2 regions of the Microbacterium sp. Z11_20 genome follow, and region 2 is predicted to be linked to the other one. Evidence: predicted binding sites of a transcription regulator. Region 2 holds the regulator's gene; the other holds the start of a gene.

Region 1 (5,151 bases), on a different contig from region 2:
CGCCCGACGTGATCGTCGCGCCCGCGGCATCCCGTATCCCCGGCGCCGCGCGCGAGGGCTATCGCGAGCTCCCGACCGCTCCGGTGATCGTGGCGGCGGAAGGACCCGTCGAAGGGGAGCACCTCGAGTGGGCGCCTCCTCCGGCACGGCGACGCGCGCGGGTCGGTCCGTGGGCGCTCGGGCTCGCAATCGTCGCCCTGACGGCATCGATCTTCGTCGGGTGGATGCTGCCGGCCGGCGTCGCCGGCGTCGTCGTGGCGATCATCACCCTGTGCCGGGCGGGGGAGTCCCGGGCGATCGGGGTGTGGGCGCTGGTGCTGAGCCTCGTGTCGATCGTGTACAGCGCCGGGTGGCTCGTGTGGGCGATGCCGCAGCTTTCCCTCTCCTGACCCGCGCTTCCCTCTCCTGACCCGCGCTTGCCGCCTGACCCGCGCTTCCCTCTCCTGACCCGCGCTTCCCTCCGGACCGACGTCGCGTCGCGACGGCTCAGGAGACGCGGTCGGCCAGCACGGCGAGCCGGCGCTTGCCGACCCGCGTGAGGATCAGCGTCGCCGAGTCCTCGCCGCGCAGGCCGAGCTTCGTGCGCAGCACCGCGGGGTCGACATCCACGCCGCGCTTCTTGATCTCCAGCGTTCCGATCCCACGCTCGCGCAGCACCCGGGCGAGCGCCCGGGTTTCGAACGGCACCTCCTCGCGCACGCGGAAGGACGACACGAAGGGGCTCGTCAGTGCTTCGTCGGAGGTGAGGTAGGCCATGCCGGGCGCGAGCATCCCGGCGTGGAGCGCCCGGGCGACGTCGCCGATGAGTCGGGCCCGGATGACCGCGCCATCGGGTTCGTGCACGTACGCCCCGAGCATCCGCACCGGTTCGTCCTCCGTGTCGGCGCCCGCCGTGAGCTCCCACGCGTCATCCCCGCGGGTCACCAGCGCCGCGCGGCGCACGCCGTCCCGCGCGAGCGCACCCGTCCACAGCACGAGCTCGACCGTCGATCCGTCGGCGCTCACCCACTGCGCTTCGGCATCGGCGGGGATCGCGTCGCGGTCGAACGCCGGGCCGAGCTTCATCCCGCCGGGCATGCGCGCCAGAACCCCGAAGGCCCACTCGAGCGGGGGCGAGTAATCTCCGGCGCCGACCCGCACCGTCTCGGTGTGCCCCGCCGTGCGCCGCGCGGGGTCCAGCCACACGGCCTCGACGCCCGCCAGATCGGATGCCTCGGCGCTGCCGTGCTGCACCGTCACCGCGTCGCCGAACGGGGCGAGGTTGTACGCCGCGATCGCGGCGGTCACCTCGTCGGCGTCGACGGCGAGCACGCGGAGGCCGAGCGCGGCGAAGCCCAGGGCATCGCCGCCGATGCCGCACCCGAGGTCGGCGACGCTCTCCACGCCCGCGGCACGGAACCGTCCCGCGTGGCGCGCCGCGACCGACAGCCGCGTGGCCTGTTCGAGCCCGGCGCGGGTGAACAGCATCCGCTCGGCGAAGTCGCCGAACTTCGCGCGGGCCCGTGCACGCAGCCGTGCCTGCCCGACCACCGCGGAGACCAGGTCGGGGGAGTGCCCTGCCGCCCGCAGCCGAGAGACGGTCCGGGCGACCTCGGCGGTGGAGGTGATCTCGCCGGCCTCGTCCAGCAGCCGAAGCCCCTCGCCGGTGAGCAGCGCCGTCAACTCCGCCATGTCCACCACCCCACCCTAGGCGCGACCCTCAGTCGTACGGAGTTGGCACTCGCGTTGCGGGAGTGCCAACTCTTTCCGTACACTGGCGTTAGCACTCGCCATGCGTGGGTGCTAACGAGTCTTCTGTACCGAAGCGTCAAGAAAGAAGAGGTAGACCGTGTCGGTTTCCATCAAGCCGCTCGAGGACCGCATCGTCATCCAGCAGGTCGAGGCAGAGCAGACCACCTCCAGTGGTCTCGTCATCCCTGACACTGCCAAGGAGAAGCCCCAGGAGGGCGAGGTCGTGGCCGTCGGGCCGGGCCGCATCGACGATAATGGCAACCGCGTCCCGCTGGACGTCGCCGTCGGCGACCGCGTCATCTACAGCAAGTACGGCGGTACCGAGGTCAAGTTCGGTGCCGACGAGTACCTCGTGCTCTCCGCGCGCGACGTGCTCGCCGTCGTCGTTCGCTGACGCCACAGCTCTCACCGGAAGGCCCCGGATGCTTCGGCATCCGGGGCCTTCCGCGTTCCCGGCGGGCGTCCCCGGCCGAGGAGCGCGGCATCCGGCGCTCGCCGTCGGCATCCGACCGTAGGCTGGGGGAGTGGATCGGACGACGCCCAGCACCCCCGCCGCATCCACCGCCTCGGACGCCCGGGAGAGGCTGCTCGGCGTCGGCTACGCGTTCGCCGCCTACCTGCTGTGGGGCGTCCTTCCGCTGTACTTCGTCGCGCTCCTGCCGACCGGTCCGTGGGAGCTCGTCGCCTGGCGGATCGTCCTGTCGCTGGTGTTCTGCGTCGTGCTGCTCGCCGTCACCCGCGCGTGGCGGCCCCTGCTGGCGATCATCCGGCAGCCGCGTCTGCTCGGCTTGACGGCGCTGGCCGGCGCCCTGATCTACGTCAACTGGCAGGTGTACGTCCTCGCGACCCTCACCGGCCACGTCGTGGAAACGAGCCTCGGGTACTTCATCAACCCGCTCGTGACGGTCGTGCTCGGGGTCGTCGTCCTCCGCGAACGCGTGCGGGTCACGCAGTGGGTGGCGCTGGGCATCGCGGCGGTCGCCGTCGGGGTGATCGTCGTCGGATACGGCGCGTTCCCGTGGATCGCGCTGGGCCTGGCGTTCTCCTTCGGGCTGTACGGCCTGGTCAAGAACAAGATCGGGGGTGCCGTCGACGCCGTCAGCGGGCTCACCCTGGAGTCGGCGTGGCTCACCCCCGTCGCGCTCGTGCAGCTGGCGATCGTCGGCGCCACGTCCGGTCTGACGCTGGCGACCGCCGGCGTCGGGCACGGCATCCTGCTCCTCCTGGCCGGCGCGGTCACCGCAATCCCGCTGCTGTTCTTCGCGGCCGGCGCCCGTCGAACGCCGCTCACCGTCATGGGGATGCTGCAGTTCGTGGCCCCGATCCTCCAGTTCTCGATCGGAGTGTGGGTGCTGAGCGAACCCATGCCGCTCGAACGATGGATCGGATTCGGTCTCGTGTGGGTCGCGCTCGTGCTGCTCACGATCGACTCGCTCCGCGCGGCGCGGCGCGGACGCCGCACCGCCTCCGACGTGGCTGACCTCACCTGAGCGCGGGTTTTCCGGCATCCGGACCCACCAGATAACGATTGGGTCCCGTTACACATCGTTAACGAACGGGAACCTCGACGAGACGCGCACGCCGTTAGGTTGGTCACAATCGACGCGGCGAAACCCGTTTCCCCGCGTTCCCGACTCATCAAGGAGCACTACATGAGCGTCCTTACACGTTCACGCACCACGAAGGCCATGGGGGGATTCGCCATGGTCGGCGCGGCTGCGCTCATCCTCGCCGGATGTACCGGTGGCGGCAGCACGCCCGAAGCATCCGAGGGGGGATTCGAGTTCCCCATCGACTGCGATGAAGCAGCACCGGCGTCGTACACGCCCGAGTACGTCGAGACGACCGGTGGTCCGGGGACTGACCTGACCTACACGATCGGTACAGCGCTCCCGGTCACCGGAAACCTCGCCTTCCTCGGACCGCCGGAGATCTCGGCCACCGACTTCGCCGCGTCGCAGATCAACGCCGCCGGCAAGGGCATCACGATCGACCTCATCCAGGGCGACTCGGGCGACACCGACAACAAGGCGTACGAGACCGAGATTCCGCGTCTGCTGGGCGAGGGAGCCACCGCCATCGTCGGTGCCGCATCGTCGGGCACGTCGCTGCAGTTCATCGACCAGGTGATCGCCGCCGGCGCCATCCAGTTCTCGCCGGCCAACACCTCGGCCGCCTTCACGGGCTACGAGGACAACGGCCTGTACTGGCGCACCGCTCCCTCGGACGTGCTCCAGGGCGAGGTGCTCGGCAACCTGATCGCCGGCGACGGCAACGAGACCCTCGGCATGATCGTGCTGAACGACTCGTACGGCACCGGACTCGCGTGCTTCACCAGGGATGCCTTCGAGGCGGCCGGTGGCGAGGTCGTCGCCGCGTCGCTGTACAACACGGGTGACACGAACTTCTCGGCCCAGGTCGAGGACGTTCTCGCCGCCGACCCCGACTCGATCGCCCTCATCACCTTCGAAGAGGTCACGACGATGATCCCCGAGCTGGTCGGCGCGGACTACCCGGCAGACAAGCTCTACATGGTGGACGGCAACCTCGCGAACTTCGGTGACGAGTTCGAGGAGGGAACCCTGGAAGGCACCAAGGGCACCTACCCGGCGGTCGACCCCGCGGCCATCGAGACGTTCCGCACCGAGCTGCAGGCGTACTGGACGGGTCAGGGTCAGCCTGAACTGGCCGACTTCACCTACGCACCGGAGTCGTACGACGCCGTGGTCCTGCTCGCCCTGGCGGCGCTGCAGGCCGGCTCGACGGCGGGTCCGGATGTGGCGGCGAACCTGCAGTCCGTCTCGGGTGCCGACGGCGGCACGACCTGCACGACGTTCGCGGAGTGCGCCGACATCATCATCGCCGGCGAGACCGCGGACTACGACGGTGTCTCCGGGCCGATCACCTTCAACGAGGTGGGCGACCCGACCGAGGCCACGATCGGTGTCTTCGAGTACGGCGCCGACAACAACTACGAGTTCCTCAACATCGGCTGAGCGATCCTGTAGCGGAAGGGCCCCGGTCTTCGACCGGGGCCCTTCTACGTGCCCGGCCGCCCGGGGGCCTTCGGGGGACGGCTTCTGCCGGCTCACGCTGTCCCCAGGCGGCGGATGCTGTCCCCCGGGGTGAGCGACATCTCCTGCACAGGCGGGGGCAGCGGGAGATTTCGCACCGGGGGCCCTGCCTGGGCGATCGCCCGCCGGCGCGCCCGGGATGCTGGGGTCCATGCCCGTGCCGCCGCGACCGCTGCCCGGAGTGCTGGGGGAGAGCTTCGGCGTCGCCGAGGCGCAGCGCGCCGGCGCGACAGCGAAGCGGCTGCGTGCGAGCGACCTCGAGGCGCCGTTCTGGGGTGTGCGTCGTCGCGTCGCCGACCCCGCGCAGCCGGACGACACTCCGCTGGCGCGCGCCCGCGCCACCCGA
Region 2 (5,151 bases):
TCGACGGCAGCGACTACGCCGAGCTCCGCGAGGCGCTGGACAAGCTCAAGCTCTCCGACGCATCCCTGCAGTACGAGCCCGAGACCTCCGTCGCCCTCGGGTTCGGGTTCCGTGCCGGATTCCTCGGCCTGCTGCACCTGGAGATCATCACGGAGCGCCTCTCGCGCGAGTTCGGCCTGGACCTCATCACGACCGCCCCATCGGTGACGTACGAGGTGACGACGGATACCGGCGAGACCGTGACGGTGACCAACCCGAGCGAGTACCCGGATGGCCGCGTGGCCTCGGTGTCCGAGCCGGTCGTGAAGGTCGGCATCCTGCTGCCCAAGGACTACGTCGGGACCGTCATGGAGCTCTGCCAGGGACGACGCGGAACGCTGCTGGGCATGGATTACCTCAGCGAGGACCGCGTCGAGCTGCGGTACACCATGCCGCTCGGGGAGATCGTGTTCGACTTCTTCGATCATCTGAAGAGTCGCACCCAGGGCTACGCGAGCCTCGACTACGAACCCGCCGGATCTCAGGAGGCCGACCTGGTCAAGGTCGACATCCTGCTCCAGGGCGAGAAGGTGGATGCGTTCAGCTCGATCGTGCACCGGGAGAAGGCCTACGCGTACGGCACGCTGATGACCGAGCGGCTGCGCAAGCTCATTCCGCGCCAGCAGTTCGAGGTGCCCATCCAGGCCGCCATCGGCGCGCGCATCATCGCCCGTGAGAACATCCGCGCGATCCGCAAGGACGTGCTCGCCAAGTGCTACGGCGGTGACATCACGCGCAAGCGCAAGCTCCTCGAGAAGCAGAAAGAGGGCAAGAAGCGCATGAAGATGGTCGGCCGGGTCGAGGTCCCCCAGGAGGCGTTCATCGCGGCGCTCTCCGGCGACGTCGACGGCAAGTAGCCGTTCCCCCTCCTCCGCACCCGAATCCCCGAGAATCCACCCGCGCGGCGAGAATCCCGCAGCCGGCCGGATTCTCGCCGGGCCACCGGATTCGTGCGGAGGCGATGGCGGCGGCGCGGCGGCTCGGGCGCAACGCACGGAAAGCCGAAGTACCCTGGACTCATGCGCCGTGGGACCTTTCGAGACGAGACGGTCGACTACGCCGCCGTGGGGGGCACGCAGGCGTCCGATCTGATGCAGTACCCGCCGGAGCGGTCGATTCCGGCCGAGGAGAGCTGGCGGATCGGGAGTGGCCAGGAGCGCTTCGCCGGGGCCAGCGAGGCGCTGCTGTCGTGGTCGGCGCAGCGTGAGGGCGGCCTCACGCTCACCGACGTGCGCCCCGCTCAGGGACCGATGTACACCGGCGTGGGGTATGACGCCGAGGGGAACCCGGTCGCTCCGAGCCGGCTCGAGACCGACCAGCACTTCGACGCCGACGGCACCCCGTTCGTCGCCCCCGGGACCACCGTGCGCCTGCGCGGTCGCGTGAACCGGATGAGCGCGGAAGGCGAGCTGCGCGTCATCTCCGTGATCGAGGAGCCACGACGGGTGGGGTTCACCCTCGGAACCGTCGGCGAATCCGTGGTCAGCGGGGAGGAGTTCTTCCTCCTGGAGTGGCGCGACAACGACGAGGTCTGGTTCACCGTCCGCGCCTTCGACGCCCCCGCCGCGCTCGTGTACCGCCTCTACCCGCGTCTCGTCCGCCACCGCCGGCGTGAGCTCTTCCAGCGATACCTGCGCGCCATCTCCCCGCTGTACGCGACGTCCCGCTGATGGGCGCTGCCCTTCCCCTCGGCGATCCCGCTCCCCTCGACGGGGCACTGCCCGCGGACATCCGTACCGATCCGGCCGTCGACTTCGGCGTGTATCTGCACGTGCCGTTCTGTCGTGTGCGCTGCGGCTACTGCGACTTCAACACCTACACCGCGTCCGAACTGCGCGGGGCGCGGCAGGACCAGTACGCCGACACGCTCGTGCGGGAGATCGACCAGTCCGTGGGCGTCCTCGCCGCGACGGGCCCGCTGCGGCCGGCCTCGACGATCTTCTTCGGCGGCGGCACACCGACGCTCCTGCCGCCCGGTGACCTGGCGCGGATGCTGGGGGGAGTGCGCCGGGCCTTCGGGGTGGCCGACGGAGCCGAAGTGACCGTCGAGGCCAATCCCGACACCGTGACGGATGCGGTCGCGAACGAGCTGGCATCGGCCGGGGTGACCCGGATGTCGATCGGCATGCAATCGACCCGCCCGCACGTCCTCGCGGCCCTCGATCGCACGCACAACCCGGCCAATGTCCGCACCGCGGTCGCCGCGGCCCGAGCCGCCGGGCTCGACGTCAGCGTCGATCTCATCTACGGCACCCCGGGCGAGTCGCTCGAGGACTGGCGGCTCTCGCTCGAGGAGGCGATCTCCCTCGAACCCGATCATCTCTCCGCGTACGCACTCATCGTCGAGGACGGCACGCGGCTCGCGCGGCAGATCCGGCGCGGCGAACTCGCCCAGCCCGACGACGATCTGCAAGCCGACATGTACGAGCTGGCCGACGATCTGCTCGGTGCCGCCGGACTCGAGTGGTACGAGGTCTCCAACTGGGCGCGCACCCCGCAGCACCGCTCCCGGCACAACCTCGCCTACTGGCGCGGCACCGACTGGTGGGGTTATGGCCCCGGTGCGCACAGCCATGTCGGCGGGATGCGGTGGTGGAATGTGCGCCACCCCGCCGCCTACGCGGCGCGGCTCTCGCAGGGGGCATCGCCCGCGGCCGGGCGCGAGCGTCCCGATGCCGAAGCGCAGCGGCTCGAGGCCGTGCTGCTGCGCTCGCGCATCCGCGAGGGGATCCCCGTCGCGGAGTTGCTCGCAGAGGGCCGGCACGCCGTCGCCGGGCTCGTGGCGGACGGCCTCGTCGAGGGCACCGACGCCGTGCGCGGGCGCGTCGTGCTGACCAGGCGGGGCCGGCTCCTCGCCGACGCCGTCGTCCACACGCTCACCCAGTGAGCCTCAGGCTGAGATCCGGCCTCATCCGCTAGAATTGGCACTCAACGACAACGAGTGCCAACGGTCGCGGGGGAGGGGTGCCATGGTCACGGAACGCGGGCTCCAGGTGCTGCGAGCCATCGTGCAGGACTACGTCGATACGCATGAGCCGGTAGGCAGCAAGGCGATCGTCGATCGCCACGCCTTCGGGGTGTCTGCGGCCACCATCCGCAACGACATGGCGCTGCTGGAAGACGAAGACCTCATCGCCGCGCCGCACACATCGTCCGGACGCGTGCCCACCGACAAGGGGTACCGCGTCTTCGTCGACCACCTGGCGGACCTGCGGCCCCTCTCCCAGGCCCAGCGCGCGGCGATCGCGTCGTTCCTCGGCGACTCCGGAGATCTCGACGATCTGCTCGGGCGCACGGTGCGCGCCCTCACCCGGCTGACCGGGCAGGTGGCGATGGTGCAGTATCCGTCGTTTGCCACCGCGAATGTGACGCACGTCGAACTGGTGGGTCTCGGCGGTGGGCGGATGCTCGTGGTCGTCGTCACCGACACCGGACGTGTCACCCAGCGCATCGCCTTCTCCCGGGAAGAGCCGAGCGACGCCGATCTCGTGCAGCTGCGCGCTCGGATCGGAGCCCTGCTGGTCGGCCGATCGGTACGCGACGGCGCCGAACGACTGGGCGGGCTCCTCAGCGAAGCGCCGCCGACCGGTGGCGGCCTGGACGCGATGGCGTACCCGATCCTGCGTGTCCTCGCCGAAGAGCTCGAGGAATTCCGTCAGGACCGTCTGGTCATGGCCGGGGCGGCGACGCTGGCGCGCCGCGAATCCGACTTCCGTGGCAGCATCTACCCGCTCCTGGAGGCGATCGAGGAGCAGGTGACGCTGCTGCGCCTCATGAGTGAGATGGTCGCCGACGATCAAGGCCTGTCGGCGAGCATCGGGCGCGAGAACGAGCCGTTCGGGCTGCCCGAGGCATCCGTGCTCATCGGCCACTACGACGCGCCGGCCAGCGGCGCCCGCGTGGGCCTGCTCGGCCCCACGCGGATGGACTACCCCTCAAACCTCGCGGCGGTTCGCGCCGTCGCGCACTATCTGACCCGGATGCTCGAAGAGGACGAGAACGGCCGCTGAGGCGCATCCGGTCTTCGAACGGTCCCGCTGTACGCGGGCAGGAAGGCGATTGTGGCTGACCATTACGAGGTCCTCGGCGTCGCGCGCGACGCGTCTGCGGACGACATCAAGCGCGCCTACCGGCGGCTTGCGCGCGAACTCCACCCCGACGTCAACCCCGGCGAGGGTGCGGCCGAACGATTCAAACTCGTCACACACGCGTACGACGTGCTGAGCGATCCGGACCAGCGTCGCCGCTACGACATGGGCGGCGACTCGAACCCGTTCGGGGGTGCCGGGGGCGCGGCGGGGTTCGGCGGGTTCAGCGACATCTTCGAGACGTTCTTCGGCGGCGCCGGCGGCGGAGGCCGGGGCGGGCGTCCCCGGTCTCGCCGTGAGCGCGGTCAGGACGCCCTGGTGCGCGTCACGCTCGAGCTCGGCGATGTCGTGTTCGGAGTGCACCGCGACCTCGACGTCGACACGGCCGTGCTGTGCGAGACCTGCCAGGGGTCGTGCTGTCAGCCCGGTACGTCGGAGGTGACGTGCGACATCTGCCACGGAACCGGAAACGTGCAGCGCACCGTGCGGAGCCTCCTCGGCAACGTCGTCACCTCTCAGCCCTGTGCCACATGCCAGGGCTACGGGACGACCATCCCTTACCCGTGCGCCACCTGCCAGGGGCAGGGACGCGTGCGCGCACGCCGAACCGTGTCCGTCGACATCCCCGCGGGCGTCGAGACCGGCTTGCGCCTGCAGATGCCCGGGTCGGGCGAGGTCGGCCCCGCGGGAGGCCCGAACGGAGATCTCTACCTGGAGATCAACGTCGCCCCGCACGAGGTGTTCAGCCGAGAGGGCGACGACCTTCTGGCGACCCTGGAGGTGTCGATGCCCGACGCGATCCTGGGCACGGAAACCACGATCGAGGCGCTGGACGGCGAGGTCGAACTCGAGGTGCGCCCCGGTGTGCAGTCCGGCGACGTGCTCACGATCAAGGGCCGTGGCGTCACCCCGCTGCGGGGAACGCAGCGCGGCGACCTGCGCGTGGGCGTGCACGTGGTCACACCCACCCGTCTGGACGCGAAGGAACGGGCCCTGATCGAGGAGTTCGCGCGCCGCACCAAGT

What was found. Region 2 encodes HrcA, which represses chaperone genes, less so after heat shock. Its sites were predicted from a motif close to TTNGCACTCGNNNNNNNCGAGTGCNAA; they were not measured.
Region 1: the regulator HrcA is predicted to act here: its motif matches at 1,714-1,740, upstream of groES (co-chaperone GroES).

Annotation. Positions count from the first base shown of each region.
Region 1 is NZ_JBXVOQ010000003.1:319,098-324,248, forward strand. Features, by position in the region: gene AC2DFQ_RS09535 (hypothetical protein) at 1-389, shown strand, start outside; gene AC2DFQ_RS09540 (class I SAM-dependent methyltransferase) at 487-1,677, opposite strand; gene groES (co-chaperone GroES) at 1,829-2,125, shown strand; gene rarD (EamA family transporter RarD) at 2,256-3,221, shown strand; gene AC2DFQ_RS09555 (ABC transporter substrate-binding protein) at 3,384-4,727, shown strand; gene AC2DFQ_RS09560 (hypothetical protein) at 4,957-5,151, shown strand, end outside.
Region 2 is NZ_JBXVOQ010000001.1:793,122-798,272, reverse strand. Features, by position in the region: gene lepA (translation elongation factor 4) at 1-896, shown strand, start outside; gene AC2DFQ_RS03860 (DUF1990 domain-containing protein) at 1,059-1,709, shown strand; gene hemW (radical SAM family heme chaperone HemW) at 1,709-2,926, shown strand; gene hrcA (heat-inducible transcriptional repressor HrcA) at 3,009-4,049, shown strand; gene dnaJ (molecular chaperone DnaJ) at 4,101-5,151, shown strand, end outside.